Regions from separate parts of the Lysinibacillus sp. NPDC097214 genome, predicted to be linked through region 2. Evidence: riboswitches for the same ligand, from Rfam matches in the RefSeq annotation. Region 2 holds a riboswitch; the other holds the start of a gene.

Region 1 (11,418 bases), on a different contig from region 2:
TAATGATACATCGGCTACTCCAACAAGTACGTTTTCTGCGGAATCCGCGACAATGTCTACACCTTCTAATTTGCCTGCTGATTGAAGTCGTTTGAAGTCTACACAGAAGACAAAGGCACCACCAGAAGTTTCGTATTGGCGAGGATTACCAGAGAGTAACCCTAGTTTTTCCTTTTTCTCCTCATCAGTTACCCAAATAACACTATAAGCTTGCACAAAATGTGATGTAGCAGCCATTTGTGCAGTAGCAATTAATTCTTCAATAATTTCCTTTGAAATCGGATTTCCATCATAAATACGAACCGAAGAGTGGTTACGTAATAATTCTTTAACCATTTATTAAATCTCCTTTTCCTCTTTGTATATATCAAGAGCATATCACGCTTCTTTGTCAAAATCGAACTTTTTCGATGTTGAAATTATTTTTAAATAATTTGCGAATGCATAAAACTTCTCGTAAAATAAAATATTTTGTTAGTTATAGATTAAAAATTCTGAATAGTTTAAAATTATGTGTGGGCGGTTTATTTGGTTGGATTTCTAATAAATGGATGACTATGCCAAAAGGAGTAAACCGAGTAATCTAGTTGAACAAAAATAAAGTCGGATGGAGGAATAAGGGATGGAAGAAAAGTTAGCGAAAAAGCTTCGTAATGAACAGCTACGGAGCAAGGTGGTAACAGCAGATGAAGCAGCGTCTTGGATTAAGGATGGTATGGTACTTGGGATGAGTGGGTTTACTCGTGCTGGTGATGTTAAAGTGGTACCACTTGCGCTTGTGGAGAAAGCTAAAAAAGAGAACTTCAAGGTAGATGTATATACAGGTGCATCACTTGGTCCAGAAGTCGACCAATACTTAGCAGAAGCTGGCGTTATTCGTAAACGTGGACCTTTCCAAGCAGATGCCGGCATTCGTAACAAAATCAACAGTGGTGAAATCACATTCGTTGATGCACATCTATCACATAATGCGGAGCTAGTACGTCAAGGTATTATCGGTCCCATTGACTTTGCGATTATTGAAGCAGCTGCTATTACAGAAGAGGGCTTACTAATTCCTACAACTTCAGTTGGCAACTCTCCGATTTTTGTGCAAGAGGCAGACCAAATAATCATTGAGTTGAACGTAGCTCAGCTTGATGCATTAGAGGGTGTCCATGATATTTTTGTACCAGGACTACAGGGGAAACGTGATCCAATTCCATTGCAAAATGTATCCGATCGACTTGGCACAATTGGTATACCACTAGATTTAGATAAAGTAAAAGGTATTGTGATTTCAGATATTTTAGATGCACCATCAACGATTGTTCCTGCGGATGAAGAAACAGATATAATGGCTAATCATTTATTAAATTTCCTACGCGAAGAAATTAAAGTAGGTCGTTTAACAACAAGCTTAAGACCTATTCAATCGGGTGTAGGCTCAGTAGCGAATGCCGTTTTATTAGGTTTTAAAGATTCTGAGTTTGAGAACTTAGAAGTATATTCAGAAGTGCTGCAAGACGCAGTATTCGAATTAATGGATGCAGGAAAGGTAAACTTCGCATCTGCCACTTCTATTACCCTTTCCGAGGAAGTGGGCAACAGAGTTTATGGGAATTTTGAAAAATATACAGATAAACTAGTATTACGTCCGCAAGAGATTTCTAACCAACCAGAAATTATTCGCCGACTCGGGCTAATCTCTGTTAATACAGCATTAGAAGTGGATATTTACGGGAATGTGAATTCTACACATGTTTCTGGCACAAAAATGATGAATGGAATCGGCGGCTCTGGAGACTTTGCACGTAATGCGCGATTAGGTATTTTCGTCACAAAATCTTACGCGAAAGGCGGAAATATTTCTAGTATCGTTCCGATGGTGTCGCATGTCGACCATACAGAGCATGATGTAGACGTCATCGTAACTGAGCAGGGAGTGGCAGACTTACGTGGGCTTGCTCCAAAAGAACGGGTGGGACTCATTATCGATAACTGTGCACACCCGGAATACCGTGAGCAATTATGGAAGTATTATAACGATGCCAATGAAGTAACAGGTGGACATCATACGCCACATGTTCTAGAAAAAGCACTCTCATGGCATGTGAATTACGCAAAAAATGGAACGATGAAGAACCCAGCTTTATCGAAATAATAAAGTAATAAAAGCCTTGAAGGACAGTTGATTTGTTCCTTCAAGGCTTCTTGTTGTTTTAGAAACGGCTTCTTCTGGCTCATCATCAAAAGTTGTGGATGGCATTTGTAAAAACATATGCCATGTATATTAGTTGATTGGAGTGGAGGTTGGGCGACTCCTTGGGGATCAGCGATAGAGGAACGAAGGCTAAACCCATCACATCCTGTGATAACGCCTTCGTGACCAACATCCTGTTGCCCCAAGCGGCTCATCGGACGCCCCCAGGAAGCTCTGCGCGAAAGCGAAGCGTCAGCGGCAAAGCGCCCAGCCGGAACGGAAATCAACCAAACGTTATGGTGATGATCCCTTCTCTTTACAATAATCCAATCCATTTCCAATACGTTGCGGAGAATAGGAGAACTAGGATGTATCCAATGATCGTTAATGGAATACCAGATTTTAAGAAATCCTTTGTTGTAAAGGCTCCTGTACCATAAGCAAGCATATTTTGCGGTGCACTAATAGGTAAGAGGAAGCCAAAGCTAATAACGAATTGTTGCACGATAACGAAACCAACCTGATCGACATTAGCCGTTAATGTTGAGGCTAAAACGATAAACACTGGTATAAGCGCAGACGCTAAGCTTGTTGCACTCGCAAAGCCTAAATGAATAAGAATATTAAATAAAGTGACAAGCGCAATGGTTGCAAGAATTGGCATAGAATCTAAACCGAGTGAACCGAATACTTTATCAGACAACCACGATGCACCTTTCGTATTAAGCAAGACTGTTCCTAGCATAATGCCTACTGCAAAGACGATAATTGTCCCCCAAGGAATATGCGGTTCAACTTGCTTCCACGTATAGACCCCGACTTTAGGCATTAATAAAATAGCGATTGCAATGATTGTGACGGTTGTCGTATCGAATGGGTGGAGTTTGCCCTCAGTAGCCCAGAAAAATAGTAAAACTACAGATGTGATGATTAATCGAATTTCGGGAGCTTTTAATGGGCCAAGTTCCGCAAGCTGTTTTTTGATTACTTCTCGGCCACCTTCGATATTACTTGTTTCAGGTTTAATTAGTGTAATCATAATGAAAAATAGAGCCACTGACATGATGATGGAGAAGGGGGCAGCATAAAGCAACCAAGCACCCCAAGAAATATCCACACCAAATTGTTCTTTAATGAAATTTAAAGCGACCATATTTTGAGCTGCTGCCGTTTTAATACCGATATTCCAAATGGAGACAGCTTGCACAGAGGTAATGACAAGTAAAGCAGCAAGTCGACTATCACGTGGTAAGCCAAATGCCGCTACCATTCCGAGTAGTATTGGTACAACTGCGCCTGCACGTGCAGTAGCAGAAGGGACGAAGAATGCGAGTGCAATAGATACTAAAATAGCACCGAATACAATGGCTTTCGTTTTTGTCCCTACTAGTGAAAGAATCCATAGCGCAAGACGTTTATGTAAATTGGTAATTTGCATGGCTGCCGCTAGGAAAAGAGCTGCGGCTACTAGTGCAACTGCTGAATTACTAAATCCACTTAATGCTAATTTTAATGCATCTGATGTTCCTAGCTCTCTCGTTGGATCTTCCATTGACGGAGCTAATCCTAGTAAAACTGTAACGAGAGCAATAATCATGGCAGAGCTAACGGGATAGGATACTGCTTCTGTAACCCAAAGAATGATAGCGAAAGCTAAAATAGCCAAGGCCCGTTGTCCAGCTACAGGTAAATCGCCGTTGTTCGGTAAAAAAGTTATGATGATTAGTGAAGCGAAGGCTAATGCGATCCAGAGTGGCTTCAAATTACGTTTCGGTTTTGCTTGTTCAGAAGTAGACATACTTTTTCATCCTCTCTAGTATTTTCTATAACATCGACTAGTAAAATGCTTTATTAAGGGAGTGATTTGTCTATTTATTGGTAAAAAAACTAGTGTGTAAAATACCCTCTATTTATAGCGATAATGGCCAGTTACGAGAAAATATGTGGTCATAGAAAAGACAAAAATATCCAAAAAAGATATTATTTTTTCTTTTTGAATGCAGAAGTAACTTTAGGTTCAGTTCCTAGCATTAATCGTTTAATATTTTCGATGTGCAAAATGATGGCTATGCCAAAAAGAAATAGGGCTATAATCGTTGGACCTATTCCAGGAATCCATAAATATGTGGCTAGACAAAAAACGAGATAAAATACAAGTACACCGACAATTAAATAGTTCGTCAGGAAAGATAAAATAACAAATAATAAGAGTGCTAATAAACCAATTTTCCAATCAATCGCAAGTAATATTCCTATGATTGAAGCGGTCCCTTTACCGCCTTTGAAGCCCATATAAAACGGGAAATTATGACCTAAAATGACACCAACAGCTACGAGATAAGTAAAGAGCCAAACTTGTATGTCTGTTAATTGTGTTATATCGGCAAGGTAAGCATGTGCACCGATAATAGCGACAACACCTTTACCGATATCGATAAGTGCAACTAATATGCCGTATTTCCATCCGAGGGAGAGTGTTGCGTTAGAGGCACCTGCATTGCCATATCCAGCCTTTTTTAAATCTACCCCGGATAAAAACTGAGCAACTTTAGAACCGTGAACACAGCCAATCAAATAACCAACAAGAAGAAAAATGATAACCGCTTTTAACATAAAAGTCCTCCTTTCTAAATAAATAGGCTCCTCACTAAAAGTTAGGAATGACATTTTAAAACGTGTCATTGTATATAAGTTGATCTTCGTTACGACTGGGCGACTCCTTCGTGACCAACATCGTGTTGGCCCAAGCGGCTCATCGGACGCCCCCAGGAAACGCTCAGTCGGAACGTAAATCAACCCTACGTTTTGATGAGAAACTAGTAAACACTAAAATAATGTATGCGTTCGTATTACGTAAAAAAGCAGACAGAAGTTTCGGAAAAAATAAAATTTTAGTGTTGACAGAGAAATAGTCTATGTTTATACTTTGTAACAACGATGGAAATTGAATCTCATACTCTTATCAAGAGCGGCGGAGGGATAGGCCCTATGATGCCCGGCAACCAGTAAGTGACGAACTTGCTAAGGTGCTAATTCCTACAGATTCTTACTTGGATCTGGCAGATAAGGGGAGGAAAACTTGCACCCGCAACCCTCTTCTTAGCTGAAGAGGGTTTTTGTTTTCTACTGAAAAAATCCTCCTCATCTCCGGTACCATCGTAAAAAAAACAACCATATGGAGGTATACAATGACAAATTTTAAACCAGAAACATTGCTGTTACACGGTGGCCAAGAGCCAGACCCGGTAACAGGATCTCGAACAGTACCCGTATATCGCTCAACGGCATTCGTTTTTAAAGACACTGCTCATGCGCAACGTCTTTTTGCCTTAGAGGAAGCTGGCAATATTTACACACGAATTACAAACCCAACTGTAGATGTTTTTGAAAAACGCGTCGCTTTATTAGAAGGCGGTACAGCAGCGGTAGCACTTTCATCTGGTGCAGCAGCTATTGCATTTTCAATTTTAAATCTTGCAGGGGCAGGTGATGAAATTGTTGCAGGTAGCTCTTTGTACGGAGGTACTTATAATTTATTCGCCAACACACTACCAAACTACGGTATTAAAACAATTTTTGTAGATGAAACAAATCCAGAAAATTTCAAAGCAGCTATTACGGATAAAACAAAAGCGGTGTTCGCTGAAGTTTACGGTAACCCAAGTTTAAAAGTGCTAGACATTGAAGCAGTAGCGAATATAGCACATGAAAACGGCTTGCCATTAATTATTGATAGCACATTTGCTTCACCATATGGCTCTACACCAATTGACTTCGGTGCAGATATCGTTGTTCATTCCGCAACGAAATGGATCGGCGGCCATGGTACAACTTTAGGTGGCGTTGTAGTAGATGCAGGGAAGTTTGATTGGACTCGCGGACGCTTCCCAGGCTTTACGGAGCCAGATGCTTCTTATCACGGTTTGCGTTATGGTATTGACACAGCAGCGGCTGCATTTGCCACAAAACTGCGAGTGCAATTACTACGTGACTTCGGACCAACATTAAGTGCAGATGCAGCATTTAATTTATTACAAGGTTTAGAAACGCTTCATTTGCGGATTCCTAAACACAATGAAAATGCATTAGCGGTAGCTGAATATTTACGAGACCACCCATCTGTGGAATATGTAAATTACAATGGTTTAGAAGATTTCCCTACTCATGAGTTAGCTAAAAAATATTTGAGAAATGGCTTCGGTTCAGTGCTTACATTTGGTATTAAAGGTGGACGAGAAGCAGGGCGTAAATTGATTGATAGTGTGAAATTATTCTCGCACGTAGCAAATGTAGGGGATGCCAAATCATTAATTATCCATCCAGCGTCTACTACACATCAGCAACTTTCAGCTGAGGAACTAATCCAAACTGGCGTAACCGAGTCGCTCATTCGCTTATCCATCGGTTTAGAGGCAGTAGAGGACATTATTGCAGATTTAGACCAAGCTATTGAACAAGTAACAGCTTCACAACAACAAGTAGAAGCCTAATAAAAAAACACATTGGCTAATGTTGTAGCGTTTACGTATTTTCTCATTCGATAGGCCTCATTTGGTAATGCGTAAAACGTTGCTGCATCATCCGCTTGCCTCATTTGGTAAGGATAATTGAAATTCTTCTAAAATAATACCTAGTAATTTGATAAGTATTATTGACTTGCTTAATTCCTTGTTTTATACTAGGGAATAAGAAAAGCGTTCGACATTTAGTTTTCATAAGTGCTCCCCCACTTTTGAAATATATGAAGCGGAGTAGTTGCTCAGTCAGTAACTACTCTTATCTACAAAAACTGATGATAAAGGAGTGTTTTAAATGGGAAATGTGTATAGTGCGCAAAACATTGCATCTTATCTTATTTATGAGTTAAATGAAGGTCATGTGTTTGTGAACAACATGTCCATTCAAAACATACTTGCGTCAGTTGAGAGTAAATGGCAAGAAATCTTTGGACATTCAGCTTTTAAGGAAATTGTTTATGTCAAAGAGGAAGGCTATACAGTAAAAGAAGTTTTTGAAGCTTATGAAGGCTATGGAGCAAGTCATATTCCTCTACCTGCAACAGAGTATTACTTAAAATACGGCACATTCCAATTAGTTGAACGTACGTATGCAATACCAAATTTTACGCTAGAGGAAATAAGACTAGTGCAACAGGCTTTAATACAATATCGTTATAAATTGCTAACCAAAGCTAGTTAATTATCCCTCATATAATTAGGCTCATTCTCTGCTGCTACAGGGAATGAGTTTTTTAATTAGATGTTGGAAGATATACTAGCATAATTGAAAAAATTTTTATTAATATATTTCAAAAGAACAATTTTTATGAATGTATTTACATACATATATATAATAGAAGAAAGACATTTGTTTTTGGCTCATCACCAAAAGTTGTGGATGACATTTGTTGAAATTTATGCCATATATAAGTTGATTGGAGTGGAGGTCGGACGCCCCCAGGAAAGCGCCTAGCTGCAACGGAAATCAACCCCACGCTATAGTGATGATCCTTTATAAAGAATCGTCAATATTTGTTCAATTATTATAGATCAAGTGAAAAATCATATAATAAAAGGAATGAAAACGATTTCCTTTGCACTTCTAGGGTAAACAAATGTCCATCCTAGAAAGATTTTTCTTGTGCAATGTATGTATTTACGTTACAATCTTCATTAAGTTGAATTTTGAATTATTTGAATTTGTGTGTTTCACAGACTGTATCTTCATTCAGAATATTTTTTGTAGTGAACGTGAAACACCATGACTAAATATCTGTCTGAAAACGAAGTGTTAAACACGACCTGCTTTGTAAAGTCGGCGAACAATTCAAAATCTGTACGAATTAAGCTGAGACGAAATAAATATAATGAAACTGCGGAATGTAAGTTGGAGGGAATAACAGAAATGGCAACTATAAAGGCAGCTATATTAGGATTTGGAACGGTAGGTCAAGGAATTTACCATATATTAAACGAAAAGCGTGAAGAGCTTAAAAATAAATTAGGAATTGAGCTAGAAGTAGCAAAAATTTTAGTTACAGACGCTAGCCGTGAACGTGTACCAGGGACAGCACATTTAATGACAACTAGTATGGATGAAGTGTTAGCAGAGCCGGGTATGCAGGTTGTTTTTGAGGCGATCGTGAATGAGGAGCCAGCATTTACTTACTTAAAGCGGGCTGTTGAACATAAATGTCATGTTATCACAGCTAACAAAGTAATGTTTGCAAAGCGAGGTTTGGAGTTACAGGACCTTGCAAAAGCAAACGGTGTATTTGTAGGCCTAGAGGCAACAACCGCTGGTGGAGTACCAGTTATTAAAACGATGAAAAATATTTTGCTTGTCAATGATGTTAGTCGTATTCAGGGTGTTTTAAATGGGACATCCAACTATATTTTAACGAAAATGCGTTCACAGGGTTGGTCGTTCGAAACTGCTTTAAAAGAGGCACAAAATTTAGGTTATGCAGAGGCAGATCCATATAATGATATTTCCGGACAGGATGCCTTTAAAAAATTAATGATTTTAAGTGCTTTGGCATTTGGTGAACAACCAGACTGGGCTGACGTCGAGGTAGTTGGCATTGATAGTATTTCGGCAGAGCAAGTCAAAGAAGCGTGCGAAAAAGGCTTGCGTTACCGCCACGTTGCTGAGGTTGAGAAGCTAGCAGATGGGAAAGTGGTCGCAAAGGTTGGTCCGCAATTAGTAGATAAAGAACATCCGCTATACCCAGTTGATGACGTCAATAATGCTGTGGCATTGGATACAAATTATATTGGCACTTTAACGCTAGTTGGACCTGGAGCAGGTATGTATCCAACAGCTAGTGTAATGGTAGAAGATTATGCCGAGATTATCGGTAAAAGAGCTGGGTTTGTCGTAACAATATAATAGATATGCCTATCATTCAACAATGCTCAACTTGTTTGAATGATAGGCATTTTTTTAGTCCTCATCTTTAACATCAATATCCTCTGGAATAGGAGTATTCCGCCAAATTTCAATTTCCTCTTTAATACGATCTAGCTGCTCAAAATAAGTGCTAAACTGCCCGCTATTAATCAGTATTTGGTCCCCATCGAAAACTGAACGAATACGGCCCTCGTAAACTAGGCGAAGTATTTGATCCTCTGGCATACTAAGGTCGATAGCTGTTTCTTCAATTGTTTTATACATAATTTCGCTCCTTTTGTTGTTTATATTATAACCAAAAGAAAGCTTACTGTGGGTTAATAAATGAAAGGAAAGAAGAAATGGTAATTGTTTACTTTTCGATAAATCTGTATTATTAATGTTAATGGGTTGTGGGGGCTATAATTAGCTATTCCCATTTTGCGCGATAGTCCAATGTCTTTTTTTCTAATTAATTCGTCTAACAGGTGGGTTATTTGAACAGTTGAATTGTTTAGAATGGATATTATATTTTTGACATTAGAAAGGGCGTAAAACGCTTTTGAGGACAAGTCATACAAGACAATTTTTAGATTAGGAACATGTAAGACTAATTTATTATATTTTTATTGCTGTTTTGATAATTTACATATGCCCTGTATATAAGTTGATTTTCGTAACGACTGGGTGACTCCTCTGGGATCAGCAATAGAGGAACGAAGGCCAAAACCATCACATCCTGTGATAACGCCTTCGTGACCAACATCCTGTTGCTCCGACGCCCACAGGAAGCTTTGCTCTGTGCAAAAGCGAAGCGTCAGCAACAACAAATGTTTTCTGTAGCGAAAGCAAAGCGGCAGCTACAAAGCGCCCAGTCGGAACGGAAATCAACCCCACATTTTGTTGATGAGACTCCTTAAAATCTTAAGAATTTCTTCATTTTTATAATAACTGGTTTTTAAGATTTAAAATGTACACTATTAATTGAGAGCGAGGTGTATATCATGACGAAACTAACAGTTCTTGTTACAGACGATGATCAAGATATTCGTGATGGTATTGAAATTTATTTAAACAATGAAGGCTACAATGTTATTAAAGCTGCTGACGGTTTAGAGGCACTTGAAAAATTAGAAAACAATGAAGTACATTTAATTATTTTAGATATTATGATGCCGAATATGGATGGAATTACAGCGACGTTTAAAATTAGAGAAGAGCGCAATATTCCAATCATTATGCTTAGTGCAAAGGCAGAGGATAGCGACAAAATTCATGGTCTATCTGTAGGTGCGGATGATTACGTTACAAAGCCTTTTCATCCGTTAGAGCTGTTGGCCCGAGTGAAATCTCAGCTGCGACGTTATGTACAACTTGGGACGTACAATGAAGAAGCAGCAAAGGTGGAAATCGATGGACTTGTATTAGATGAAGATGCAAAGGAAGTCAATTTAGAAGGCGAACCTGTTCGATTAACACCAATCGAATATAAAATTACGGAATTATTAATGAAAAATGCAGGACGTGTATTTTCGATAAGAGAGATTTATGAGCGTGTATGGAATGAGGAGGCTTACAATGCAGAAAATATTGTGGCAGTACACATTCGAAAAATACGTGAAAAAATCGAAGCAGATCCGAAAAATCCACGTTATTTAAAGGTGGTGTGGGGCGTTGGCTATAAAATGGAAAAATAAAATAGAGCACTATGTTACAATTGCAGGGTTTGTAGCAGGGGTTATTGGACTAATTTATTTTGGTGTGTATGCCTATCAGTTAGTAACTGCCCGCTCTTCGGGGATGTTACAATTGCTTGAGAAAATTTTTTAGAGAGGAGTTAAAAGTATGGTGAAAAATTGGAAACCTCTTCTCGCTCTTTTATGTTTAATCTGGGTGATATTTGGTATTTTTACTTTCTCAAAAGTCGGGCATCGATATATTGGAAAGTCTTATTTTCAATCTGAAAATTTACAACCCCAACTTGATAATTTCCAGTCGGAATTAGGACCATTAGTGTTAAATGTACCAACGGCCGAAGATTTAAAAAGTAAAATTGTGGTGACACAAAGCGAAATTGAGGAGCATCGTAATCGCTATGGAACATTAGGAGAACAGATAGGTAATATTAAAGCCCAATATGCGGAGCGCATTCAAGAAGCTACTAATGTCAATGCAACTGATTTAAAAACAAAGCTTGAGAAAGAGCGAGATGCCAAAGTTAAAGATATTACGACTAATTTTGGGGATGATGAGCATGTCCGCAAAAAAATTCTCACTCAAAAAGAAGAGCTTGTTGATAAATATATAAAGGCAGTACAAGAAGAAGCAAAGAATTTTGTGAAAAA
Region 2 (11,418 bases):
CAAAATGAACGAGATTTATTTGATATGCTGAAAGAAATGTACCCTCAACATCCTAGAAAGGAGTTTGTTTCTGCAACTGAGAATACACTTAGACACCGAGCACGAAGCATGAGTAAAAAAAGAATCTTAACAAAATTCTCCGCGGTTACAAGTGGTGTTTTAGTTTGTGCATTTATTTTTTCATGGTTACTCTTTTTTAATGAAAATGGCAAAATTTCAGAGGTAATCCAAAGTGTTGGTGGGACTTCATCGTCTTATGCAATGGACGAAAAAGAACCTTTAGTCTATATTTATCATTCACATAATATGGAATCATTTATTCCGGAGCTTCCTGAACAAAAAACTGATTGGATGGTTAATAGTCAAACTAAAAATGTAACATTGGTTGGTAAAGAGTTAAGTAGAGCATTAAAGGAAATGCAGGTTCCATCAATTCATGATGAGACAGATATAGCTGGGATCTTAAAACAGAGAGGTTTATATTTTCCGGATTCATATAAAGTATCACGGGAAAATTTACAGAAAGTCTTAGCTGAAAATGACAGTGTTCGCATGGTTTTTGATATACATCGAGATTCTACAAAAAGACGGGAATCCACAATTGAAATTAAAGGGAAAGAGTACGCAAGAATTAAATTTGTCGTATCAAAAACGAGTGGAAACTATGAAACGAATAAAAGATTTGCAACTCAGCTTCATAAACAACTAGAAGAATTATATCCGGGATTATCAATAGGTGTAATAGAAAAAGGGATCAATCCTCAAAATACCTATAATCAAGAACTCCATGATAATTCAGTATTATTAGAAATGGGAGGTATAGAAAATACTCTGGAAGAAATGTATAGAACAACAGATATTTTTGCACAGGTTCTAAAGGATATTCTTGAGAAAAGCAAATAAGCGTTGAATTATAAGAAGAGCGTGTCTAAACATTGCAGGCACGCTTTCACTTAGTTCGGTGTAATTTTCACGAAGCTCAATACTTTTTCATTATTTTTAAAAGGAGCCGTTCGAATTTTACTTTCACGATGAAGACCACCATTATCATGGAACATTAACAACAGCTCATCATTTCGTATTTCATAGCCGATGAGAGGTACCCAATGATACGCGAAGGCAGCTTTTTTATCGCACCAATTCAGGCTAAAATAGCGGTCAAAGCGTATGGCGACAGGCCGGCCTGCATCGATCTCCTGCATAGCCTCCTTTAAAGTACAATCACGAATATCCCATGTCGGACGGAGCCGCCGAAGATTGCGAATAAGACGCCACTTAAATAACCCAATTCTCGTGCCACCGAGAAGTTTATAAAGCTCATTTACAGAAGGAGCTTGATCTTCAAAGTAGTTTAAGATTACGTGTACAGTTGTAGGTCCACATGCGGAATTACGATAGTTTGGTGAAATGGCTGCATCATATTGTGATTTCCCAAGTAGTGACAATTGTTGGCGCATCATAATCTCCTTTCTAAAAAGAGCCGCATTTCCAAAAGAAATGCAGCTCTTTTTTTGCAGAAGAATTCTGTAACTTGCGGCTGACGCTTCGCTTTCGCCACAACTCAGTAGACCTTCTACATTAACTTTGCTATTTTAGCCTAGTTAATTATTTTTGTTCAGATAAGAAATCTGTTACTTGCTGAGGTGATTTAGCATTAGCACTATGTAAATGTGCTAATTTTTCACCGTTTTGGAAAATTAGTAGGCTTGGAATACCCATTACATCATATTTGTCCGCAATTTCTGGAAGCTCATCACGGTTAAGTTCATACCAGTCAAATTGGTTGTACTCTTCGATAATTGGATCGATGAACATGTTCATGCGTGTGCAATCTGGGCACCATCCAGCGTAAAATTTTACTAGAACTTTTTGATCACCAGAGATCAGTTCGTTAAATTGGTCAGCAGTTGTAATTGTTTTCATTAGTATTTCACTCTCCTCGCTTTCCATTTTACACATTTTTAACGCAACCTGAAAGTTTTCTGTTTGGAATAATCGCTATCTGCTTATTGTCTTGTTTTCGCTCGTAAAAAACGAAAAAAGTTGTATATTGCAAAAATAATTGGTGGAAAAAGATTGCTAAATGAAACAAAATATTCTACACTAAAAACAGAAAAAGTAGTTTTATCTTCATTCAGCGGAAAATAGTACCTCAAAAACTAAAATGGTAGTTGAACGGAGATAAGCCTTAGTTGTATGTCACAGAAAACAACTAAATTTGAATCGAGCTAGACCCATTCAAATTCTGGACAAAAATACACTAAGGTAAACTTGATATTTTTTTGGTCAAAAAATGAATGACTATTCATTCAATGGGAGAATAAGGGGGAATTGCTTGTGACTTACAACATTAAAAAAGCAGCTGTTCTAGGTTCTGGGGTAATGGGTTCTGGAATTGCAGCACATTTAGCAAACATCGGTATTCCAACATTATTATTAGACATTGCACCGAAGGAACTAACAAAAGAGGAAGAAGCGAAGGGGCTTTCCTTAGAGCATCCTGCTGTAAGAAATCGTATCGCAGGCGGAGCTCTTCAAAAGTTATTAAAGCAAAAGCCAGCACCACTTACTTCTAAGAAAAATTTATCACTACTATCGGTTGGTAACTTTGAGGACGATTTAGAGAAATTAAAAGATGTAGATTGGATTATTGAAGTTGTTGTTGAAAATTTAGCGATTAAACAAAACTTATATGAAAAAGTTGATGCTGTACGTAAGCCAGGTACAATTATTAGTTCAAACACATCGGGCATAAGTATCGATGCAATGGCAGAAGGGCGTTCAGAAGATTTTAAAAAGCATTTCCTAGGAACTCACTTTTTCAATCCGCCACGCTATTTAAAATTACTTGAAGTCATCCCAGCAAACACAACAGCGCCAGAAGTTGTCAGCTTTATGAAAACATTTGGCGAAGATGTACTTGGGAAAGGTGTCGTACTTGCAAAGGATACACCGAACTTCATTGCCAACCGTATCGGAACGTACGGTTTACTAATTACTTTACAAGAAATGATGAAGGGTAGCTATTCAGTTGGTGAGGTGGATTCTGTAACCGGTCCACTAATTGGACGTCCCAAATCTGCAACCTTCCGAACGTTGGATGTTGTTGGTTTAGATACATTTATCCATGTAGCGAAAAACGTTTATGATCAAACAACTGGTGAAGAGCAGCAAGTATTTGCAGTACCCGAATTCTTACAGAAAATGGTCACAAACGGCTGGCTCGGAGCAAAATCAGGTCAAGGATTCTTCTTAAAGCAAGGTAAAGAGATCCTTGAAATTGATCCAAACACTTTAGAATATAGCCCTGCTAAAAAGTTAAAAACACCTTCTATCGAAATGGCAAAACAAACACGTGGATTAGCAAATAAAGTGAAAGCATTAACATATGCTAAGGATCGTACCGGAGAGTTATTATGGGGTATCTTTGCTCCAACGCTCATTTACTCTGCACAGCTACACGGTGAAATTGCTGATGATATTGTTGCCATTGACAATGCTATGAAATGGGGCTTCGGTTGGCAGCAAGGGCCATTTGAAATATGGGACGCAATTGGCGTCAAAGAGTCCGTAGCTAAAATGGAGGCAGAAGGTCGTGAGGTGCCGGCATTCGTCAAAGATATGTTAGCAAGTGGCTTTGAAACTTTCTATTCGGACATGAACGGCGACCTTGCCTATTATAATGGCTCTGAATACGTAAAAGTGCCAGTCAATGAAAAGGAAATTAACTTAAAACGCTATAAGAAAAAGCACGGTGTTATTAAATCAAATACAGGTGCTAGTTTAATAGATATAGGTGATGGAATTGCATTACTTGAATTCCATTCCCAATCAAATGCAATTGGCTTAGACATTATCCAAATGATTAACTTTGCAATCGATGAAGTAGAAGCGAATTATAAAGGCTTAGTCATCGGTAACCAAGGGAAAAACTTCTGTGTTGGTGCAAATCTAGGAATGATTTTAGTAGAAGCACAGGATGATAATATTTTTGAGTTAGATTTCGTTATTAAAGCATTCCAAGATGCGATGCAAAAGATTAAATACTCTCGCAAGCCTGTTGTGGCAGCGCCTTTTGCTATGACACTTGGTGGCGGAGCAGAAGTTTGCTTACCAGCCGCACATATTCAAGCAACAATGGAAACGTATATGGGCTTAGTCGAAGTCGGCGTAGGATTAGTTCCTGGCGGTGGCGGTAATAAAGCGCTTTACCAAAAATTCCTCAAAGGCTTACCAAATGGCGTCGAGGTAGACTATCAACATATTGCTAATAAAGTATTTGAATCGATTGCGATGGCGAAAGTTTCGACATCTGGTGAAGAAGCACGTGAAAATAACTTCTTAAACTTTGCTGACGGGATTTCTGTTAACCCAGATCACCAACTATATGATGCAAAACAAGCTGCACTAGCGCTTTTTGAATCAGGCTATTTACCGCCTGTACCTACCAAAGTTCCTGTAGTCGGTGCATCAGGATACGGTACGCTATTAATCGGTGCGCAAGGAATGTTTGAATCAGGCTATATTAGTGAACATGATTTAAAAATCGCTAAAAAATTAGCGTATGTCATTGCTGGTGGTAAAGTTCCATATGGCACATTAGTAGATGAACAATACCTATTAAACCTTGAACGTGAGGCGTTCCTTAGCTTAGTGGCAGATCCGTTATCTCAACAAAGAATGCAGCACATGCTTTTAAAGGGAAAACCACTGCGTAACTAACTTTAAGACTGAATTAACCATACTTGCACATGAAACAAAGGGGGATTAATACGATGCGTGAAGCCGTTATTGTAGCAGGAGCACGAACTCCGATTGGGAAAGCGAAGAAAGGTTCTTTAGCAACCGTTAGACCAGATGATTTTGGAGCGGTGGTTGTCAAAGAAACATTAAAAAGAGCGGGCTATGAAGGTCCGATTGACGATTTAATTTTAGGATGTGCAATGCCAGAAGCTGAGCAGGGCATGAACGTAGCACGTAATATTGGAGCGCTTGCTGGATTACCAGATACAACGCCAGCGCAGACAATTAATAGATTCTGTTCATCAGGTTTACAGGCAATTGCTTTTGCAGCAGAGCGTATTATGCTAGGACATTCTAAGGCAATTCTTGCTGGTGGCGTCGAGTCTATGAGTATGGTGCCAATGGTTGGCAATACGCCTCGCTTAAATCCAACGTTAGCAGAAACTGCTCCTCAATATTATATGGGGATGGGGCACACAGCTGAGGAAGTGGCGCGTCAATACAATGTAAGTAGAGAAGATCAGGATGCATTTGCTGTTCGTTCACATGAGCTTGCAGAAAAGGCGATTAAAGAAGGCAAATTCAATGATGAAATCGTACCAATCGAAGTGGAGCAACATTATGTAGATGACAACAACAAACCACAGGTGAAAAAATTCACGTTTAGCATGGATGAAGGTGTACGTCCAGGTACATCTGTAGAAGGTTTAGCAAAGCTTCGTCCAGCCTTCCATATTAAGGGGAGTGTTACAGCTGGTAATTCTTCTCAAACTTCGGACGGTGCAGCAGCGGTACTTGTGATGGATCGTGAGGAAGCTGAAAAGCAAGGGCTTAAACCGATGGCGAAGTTTTTAGGCTTTGCGGTGGGTGGAGTACCTCCTGAGGTGATGGGTATTGGCCCAATCGTGGCAGTACCGAAAGCACTTGAAATTGCGGGTTTATCAATAGATGACATTGATCTTTGGGAAATTAACGAAGCATTTGCATCACAATCCTTACAGGTCGTACGTCATTTAGGCATCGATCAAAATAAAGTAAATGTCAATGGTGGAGCCATTGCCGTAGGTCACCCACTTGGTGCAACGGGAGCTATTTTAACATTAAAGCTTATTCATGAATTGAAGCGTCAAGGTAAGAAATATGGTGTCGTGACAATGTGTATCGGCGGCGGTATGGGTGCTGCGGGAGTATTTGAACTTCTATAATTTTTGCTAGATCAGCTTGGAGTGCTACGTTTCTGGTTGCCTCCGAACACAGTGCTTCAAGCTTTTCTATATATTGGGGATAAAAACTATTACTAATAGATGCATAGGGAGGAATTTTGAATGACAGAAAAAACAACGGATTTCATTAAAGGCGGCGGATTTATTATTGAAGATGTGGAGTTAGATCGTGTATTTACACCAGAAGATTTCACAGATGAGCATAAGATGATTGCTAAAACTACTGAAGAGTATGTAGCAAATGAAGTGTTACCAGTCGTTGAAAATTTAGAAAATCATGAATTTGAGCATTCGGTTCGCCTACTAAAAAGTGCAGGTGAACTCGGCTTACTAAGCGCAGATGTACCTGAAGAATATGAAGGTCTAGGATTAGACAAAGTTTCTTCTGCATTAATTGCAGAAAAAATGTCAGTTGCTGGCGGCTTCTCTATTACACATGGTGCACATGTAGGTATTGGTTCTTTACCAATCGTCCTATTCGGAAATGAAGATCAAAAGAAGACGTATTTACCAAAGCTTTCGTCAGGTGAATTAATCGCTGCTTACGCCTTAACAGAGCCAGGTTCAGGTTCTGATGCATTAGGTGCAAAAACGACTGCCAAGTTAAACGATGCAGGGACACATTATATTTTAAACGGTGAAAAGCAATGGATTACAAATGCAGGCTTTGCAGATGTATTTGTTGTTTATGCAAAAATCGATGGCGATAAATTTACAGCATTTATCGTAGAACGTGCCTTCAATGGCGTTTCAGTTGGAGCAGAAGAGAAAAAAATGGGGATTAAATCTTCATCGACACGTACATTAATACTTGAAGATGCAGAAGTACCTGTAGAAAACCTTTTAGGTGAAGTAGGTCGCGGACACGTTATTGCCTTTAATATTTTAAATATCGGTCGCTATAAATTAGGGGTTGGAACAATCGGTGGCTCGAAGCGTGCATTAGAGCTAGCTATTCAATATACAAACCAACGTCAGCAGTTTAAAACGAAGCTGTCTGATTTCAATCTAACAAAAGAAAAACTATCGACTATGGCTTCACAATTATATGCGTCTGAGTCATTAAATTATCGTACAGTAGGTTTATTTGAGGACCGCTTAAGTCAACTAAGCCCAGATGAGCAAAAGCAAGGGAAAGTAATTGCTGGTGCAATTGCTGAGTATGCGATTGAATGTTCTATTGCTAAAGTATTTGGTTCTGAGACTTTAGATTATATTGCAGATGAAGCGCTTCAATTACATGGTGGTTACGGCTTTATGGCTGAATACGAAGTAGAACGTATTTACCGTGATTCTCGTATTAATCGTATTTTTGAAGGTACAAATGAAATTAACCGCATGATTGTACCAGGTACATTTATGAAAAAGGCATTAAAAGGCGAATTGCCATTACTAAAAGTCGCTCAAAATTTACAGCAAGAACTTCTTATGTTAATGCCTGAAGATGTAGGCACAGAGCCTTTAGCACAGGAAAAATATCTTGTGAAAAATGCGAAGAAAATTGCTGTATTGGCAGCAGGTTTAGCAGCACAACGCTTCGGCGCGAAGCTTGATCAAGAGCAAGAAGTATTAGTGAAGATTGCAAATATCGCAAACCAACTATTCGCTATGGAATCTGCTGTATTGCGTACAGAAAAAGCGATTGCTCGTGACGGTGCTGAAAAAGCTCATCAAAAGTTATTGTACACTCAAATCTTCTGCCAAGAAGCATTTGCAGAAATTGAAAAAGAAGCAAAAGATACGATTCTTGCTTCAGCAGATGGCGACGCTGCACGCATGACATTGTCTGCACTACGTAAATTAACTCGCAACAACCCATACAACTTAATCGAGAAGAAACGCGAAGCTTCTGTTAAATTAATTGAAGCAGAAAAATTTGTAGTTTAATATCGCAGGTTAAACCTAGCTATCCACTGAGGTGTGATAGCTAGGTTTTTTTGTTGGAAATAATAGTATGGCTCTTGCAAAATGAGGAGGTGATTTCCGTTCCAGGCTACTCGCTTTGTCGCTGACGCTTCGGAAAGCGCCCAGCCGGAACGGAAATCAATCCCACGCTTTGGAAGTATTGAGCTATTAATTGTTTCATTTTGGTTCGTACCGGTTATGATGGTATACTACAGAAAATGAGGGGGACGCTGAAAATATAGTGTCCTAAAAAGATAGTAGAGGAGCCTTATAAATGACGATTCAATTTATTCAATATCCTAAATGTACTACTTGTAAAAAAGCTCAAAAATGGCTAAATGACAATGGAATTTCATACGAAGAGGTACACATTGTCGAACAAACGCCTACAAAGGACGAATTATCAAACTTATGGCAGGCAAGTGGACAACCTTTAAAGAAATTTTTTAATACTTCTGGTATGAAATATCGCGAGCTCGGCTTGAAAGATAAGCTTGCTGAAATGACTGAAGAGGAGCAGCTTGAACTGCTTGCGTCCGATGGTATGTTAATTAAGCGTCCGATTGTAACTGATGGAAATAAAGTTACTTTAGGGTTTAAAGAATCAGATTTTGAGCAAGCTTGGAAATAACGCTTTTAATCTTGTTTTTATGGTAGAAGTATGGCACACTGAAAGTGAATATATTACATATTTATGGAGGGGTTTTTTGCATGAGCACACCTAAAGACTTACGATACTCTGAAGAGCACGAATGGGTAAAAGTAGAAGATGGTAAAGTACGTATCGGTATTTCTCACTTCGCACAATCTGAACTTGGAGATATCGTTTTCGTTGAACTTCCACAAGTTGGCGACGAAATCAAAACAGATGATCCATTCGGTAGCGTAGAATCTGTAAAAACAGTTTCTGAATTATATGCACCAATCTCAGGTACAGTAGTTGAAGTAAATGCAGATTTAGAAGATAGCCCAGAATTCGTTAATGAATCACCATATGAAAAAGCATGGATGGTCGTTGTAGAGCCTGCTGATGCATCAGAAGTTGAAAAACTTATGACAGCTGAGCAATACGATGAAATGATTGCAGAATAATACAAGCCTGTAAGACAAGCCTGTAATAGAAAAACGTCGGAAATTACCGACGTTTTTTATTATCTTCATTCATCCTACCAACATAGTGGAGGAGGGTGAATGCAAGTATATTCCCATATCAATAGGTGTCTAACAGTATCAAAGACAAGATTTATTGATATAATGAAAGATAAGGGATATGTCTAAACGGGGGTGGCGTTATGTTCGAGGGGAAATGCTTAATTGTAGAAGGCCGTTCGGATAAGCTTCAAATTGAACCTATTTTAAATGAACATGTTAAAATACTTTGCACGAATGGTACAATTGGTGTGCATCAATTAGAAGAGTTACTCGATCCATATGAAGGCTGTGAGCTTTATACATTTTTTGATGCAGATACATCGGGTGATAAGCTACGAGCATTAATGGACAGACATTATCCAGAGGCTGAGCATTTACGTACAATGCCAACATATAAGGAAGTTGAGACAACTCCGAGGAAGGTGCTAGCTGCGATTTTGCTTCGTGCACATTTCTCAATCCATAATGAATATATTTTGTAAGGTTGCGTGAAAAAAGATGGAAGAATGGTCAAAAGAGCAGTGGGACGCGGCTATCCAGTCTGGTGAAAAAGCTGCTTTTTATTTATATACGCCAATGTGTGGAACGTGTGTAGTTGCATCGAAAATGATGTCGGTTGTAGAGCAATTGCTGCCACAGCTACAGGTTGGTAAAGCGAATATTAATTTTATCGAGCAAATCGCTTATGAGAATAAAATTGAAAGTGTACCGTGTTTACTTGTATGTGAAGGCGGAAAAGTGACGGAAAAGGTTTATGCCTTTCAATCCGTACCATATTTATACGAATTGTTAAAAAAATCAATTGACTGAACTTTACTCACGTGGTAAAGTACGAATATACTAAAAAATATAAATATATCGAACTCTTATAAAGAGCGGCGGAGGGAAGTGCCCTATGAAGCCCGGCAACCAACACTAAGTGAAAAGGTGCCAAATCACCCAAAGATTTTATCTTTGACAGATGAGAGAACGGTTTAGCGTATAAGTTACGTGACCCCTTCTACTTGTCTATAAGTGAAGGGGTTTTTTTATATGAGAAAAGGAGAATTCGCTATGATCAATCTTCAAAATATTACGAAGAAATACAAAACCTCGAATGGCGAATTAACAGCAGTTAAAGACGTCAACCTTTCTATTAATAAAGGTGAAATTTTTGGCATTATCGGTTACAGTGGCGCTGGTAAAAGTACAATGATTCGCTTGTTAAACGGTTTAGAAAAGCCTACATCTGGTACGGTAACGGTTAACAATCAAGAATTTTCATCCATAAAGGGGCAAAAGCTCAGAGATGCTAGACAAAAGGTCAGTATGATTTTCCAACATTTCAATTTACTTTGGTCTAGAACTGTTGCGGAAAACATCGCTTTTCCACTAGAAATCGCTGGTGTTCCAAAGGCAAAACGTGAGGTCCGTGTGAAAGAATTAATCACACTAGTTGGCTTAGATGGACGCGCTAATGCGTATCCATCACAACTATCAGGGGGGCAAAAGCAACGTGTAGGCATCGCTCGTGCACTTGCTAATAATCCAGAAGTATTGTTATGTGATGAGGCAACATCCGCACTGGATCCGGAGACAACAGATGCTATCCTAGATTTACTTGTCGATATTAATGAACGATTAGGTTTAACGATTGTGCTAATCACACATGAAATGCACGTTATTCGCAAAATTTGCCATCGTGTAGCGGTTATGGAAGCTGGAGAAATTGTAGAACGTGGTGAAGTATTACAAGTATTCCAAGCTCCACAAGCGGCCATTACAAAAAAATTCGTTTCTCAAATTACGGATACGAAGGAAACACAGGAAACTGTGGTACAAATTAAAGCAAATTACCCTGATGGACAACTTGTTAAGTTAATATTTGTAGGAGAAAAAACAGAGCAGCCTGTTATTTCACATCTTGTAAAACAATTTGATGTAGAAGTAAGTATAGTACATGGTAATATTTCGCAAACGAAAAATGGCGCGTACGGTACACTTATTGTGCAAATTGAAGGCACAGAGGCGAATGTTGCAGCTGCACTTAGCTACTTGCATACAGTCGAAGTACAAACGGAGGTGATTGCCAATGCTAACTAGTCTCTTTCCGAATGTCGACTGGGAAAAAATGTGGGAAGCTACGTATGAAACATTGTACATGACCACAATTTCTACGGTGATTACATTTATACTTGGATTAGTAATTGGGATCTTACTATTCTTATCAAGTCCAAACCAACTATGGGCCAATAAACTGGTGAACTTTTTAACAGGCTCAATCGTTAACATTTTCCGTTCGATTCCATTTATCGTATTAATTATTTTATTAATTCCGTTTACGAAATTTTTACTCGGCACAATTCGTGGCGCAGATGCGGCTTTACCGGCACTAATTATCGGAGCTGCGCCATTT

What was found. Region 2 has a riboswitch for S-adenosylmethionine ahead of ACQKMI_RS20005 (methionine ABC transporter ATP-binding protein). Riboswitches for the same ligand answer to the same signal wherever they lie in the genome.
Region 1: it holds a riboswitch for S-adenosylmethionine, as region 2 does, so the genes downstream of both, ACQKMI_RS21440 (O-acetylhomoserine aminocarboxypropyltransferase/cysteine synthase family protein) here and ACQKMI_RS20005 (methionine ABC transporter ATP-binding protein) in region 2, are expected to answer to the same signal.

Annotation. Positions count from the first base shown of each region.
Region 1 is NZ_JBNNSS010000012.1:95,188-106,605, reverse strand. Features, by position in the region: gene chrR (class II chromate reductase ChrR) at 1-336, opposite strand, end outside; gene ACQKMI_RS21460 (succinate CoA transferase) at 623-2,143, shown strand; gene ACQKMI_RS21455 (hypothetical protein) at 2,098-2,517, opposite strand; gene ACQKMI_RS21450 (DASS family sodium-coupled anion symporter) at 2,499-3,980, opposite strand; gene ACQKMI_RS21445 (glycerol-3-phosphate acyltransferase) at 4,163-4,795, opposite strand; SAM riboswitch class I at 5,139-5,252, shown strand; gene ACQKMI_RS21440 (O-acetylhomoserine aminocarboxypropyltransferase/cysteine synthase family protein) at 5,371-6,672, shown strand; gene ACQKMI_RS21435 (hypothetical protein) at 6,995-7,381, shown strand; gene ACQKMI_RS21430 (homoserine dehydrogenase) at 8,087-9,073, shown strand; gene ACQKMI_RS21425 (DNA-binding protein) at 9,128-9,358, opposite strand; gene ACQKMI_RS21420 (response regulator transcription factor) at 10,078-10,770, shown strand; gene ACQKMI_RS21415 (hypothetical protein) at 10,748-10,903, shown strand; gene ACQKMI_RS21410 (histidine kinase dimerization/phospho-acceptor domain-containing protein) at 10,919-11,418, shown strand, end outside.
Region 2 is NZ_JBNNSS010000010.1:83,554-94,971, forward strand. Features, by position in the region: gene ACQKMI_RS19950 (RNA polymerase sigma factor) at 1-8, shown strand, start outside; gene spoIIP (stage II sporulation protein P) at 1-903, shown strand, start outside; gene ACQKMI_RS19960 (C39 family peptidase) at 954-1,457, opposite strand; gene ACQKMI_RS19965 (thioredoxin family protein) at 1,606-1,950, opposite strand; gene ACQKMI_RS19970 (3-hydroxyacyl-CoA dehydrogenase/enoyl-CoA hydratase family protein) at 2,338-4,722, shown strand; gene ACQKMI_RS19975 (acetyl-CoA C-acetyltransferase) at 4,776-5,948, shown strand; gene ACQKMI_RS19980 (acyl-CoA dehydrogenase family protein) at 6,069-7,853, shown strand; gene ACQKMI_RS19985 (arsenate reductase family protein) at 8,146-8,502, shown strand; gene gcvH (glycine cleavage system protein GcvH) at 8,583-8,963, shown strand; gene ACQKMI_RS19995 (toprim domain-containing protein) at 9,164-9,505, shown strand; gene ACQKMI_RS20000 (thioredoxin family protein) at 9,522-9,833, shown strand; SAM riboswitch class I at 9,887-9,991, shown strand; gene ACQKMI_RS20005 (methionine ABC transporter ATP-binding protein) at 10,077-11,105, shown strand; gene ACQKMI_RS20010 (methionine ABC transporter permease) at 11,095-11,418, shown strand, end outside.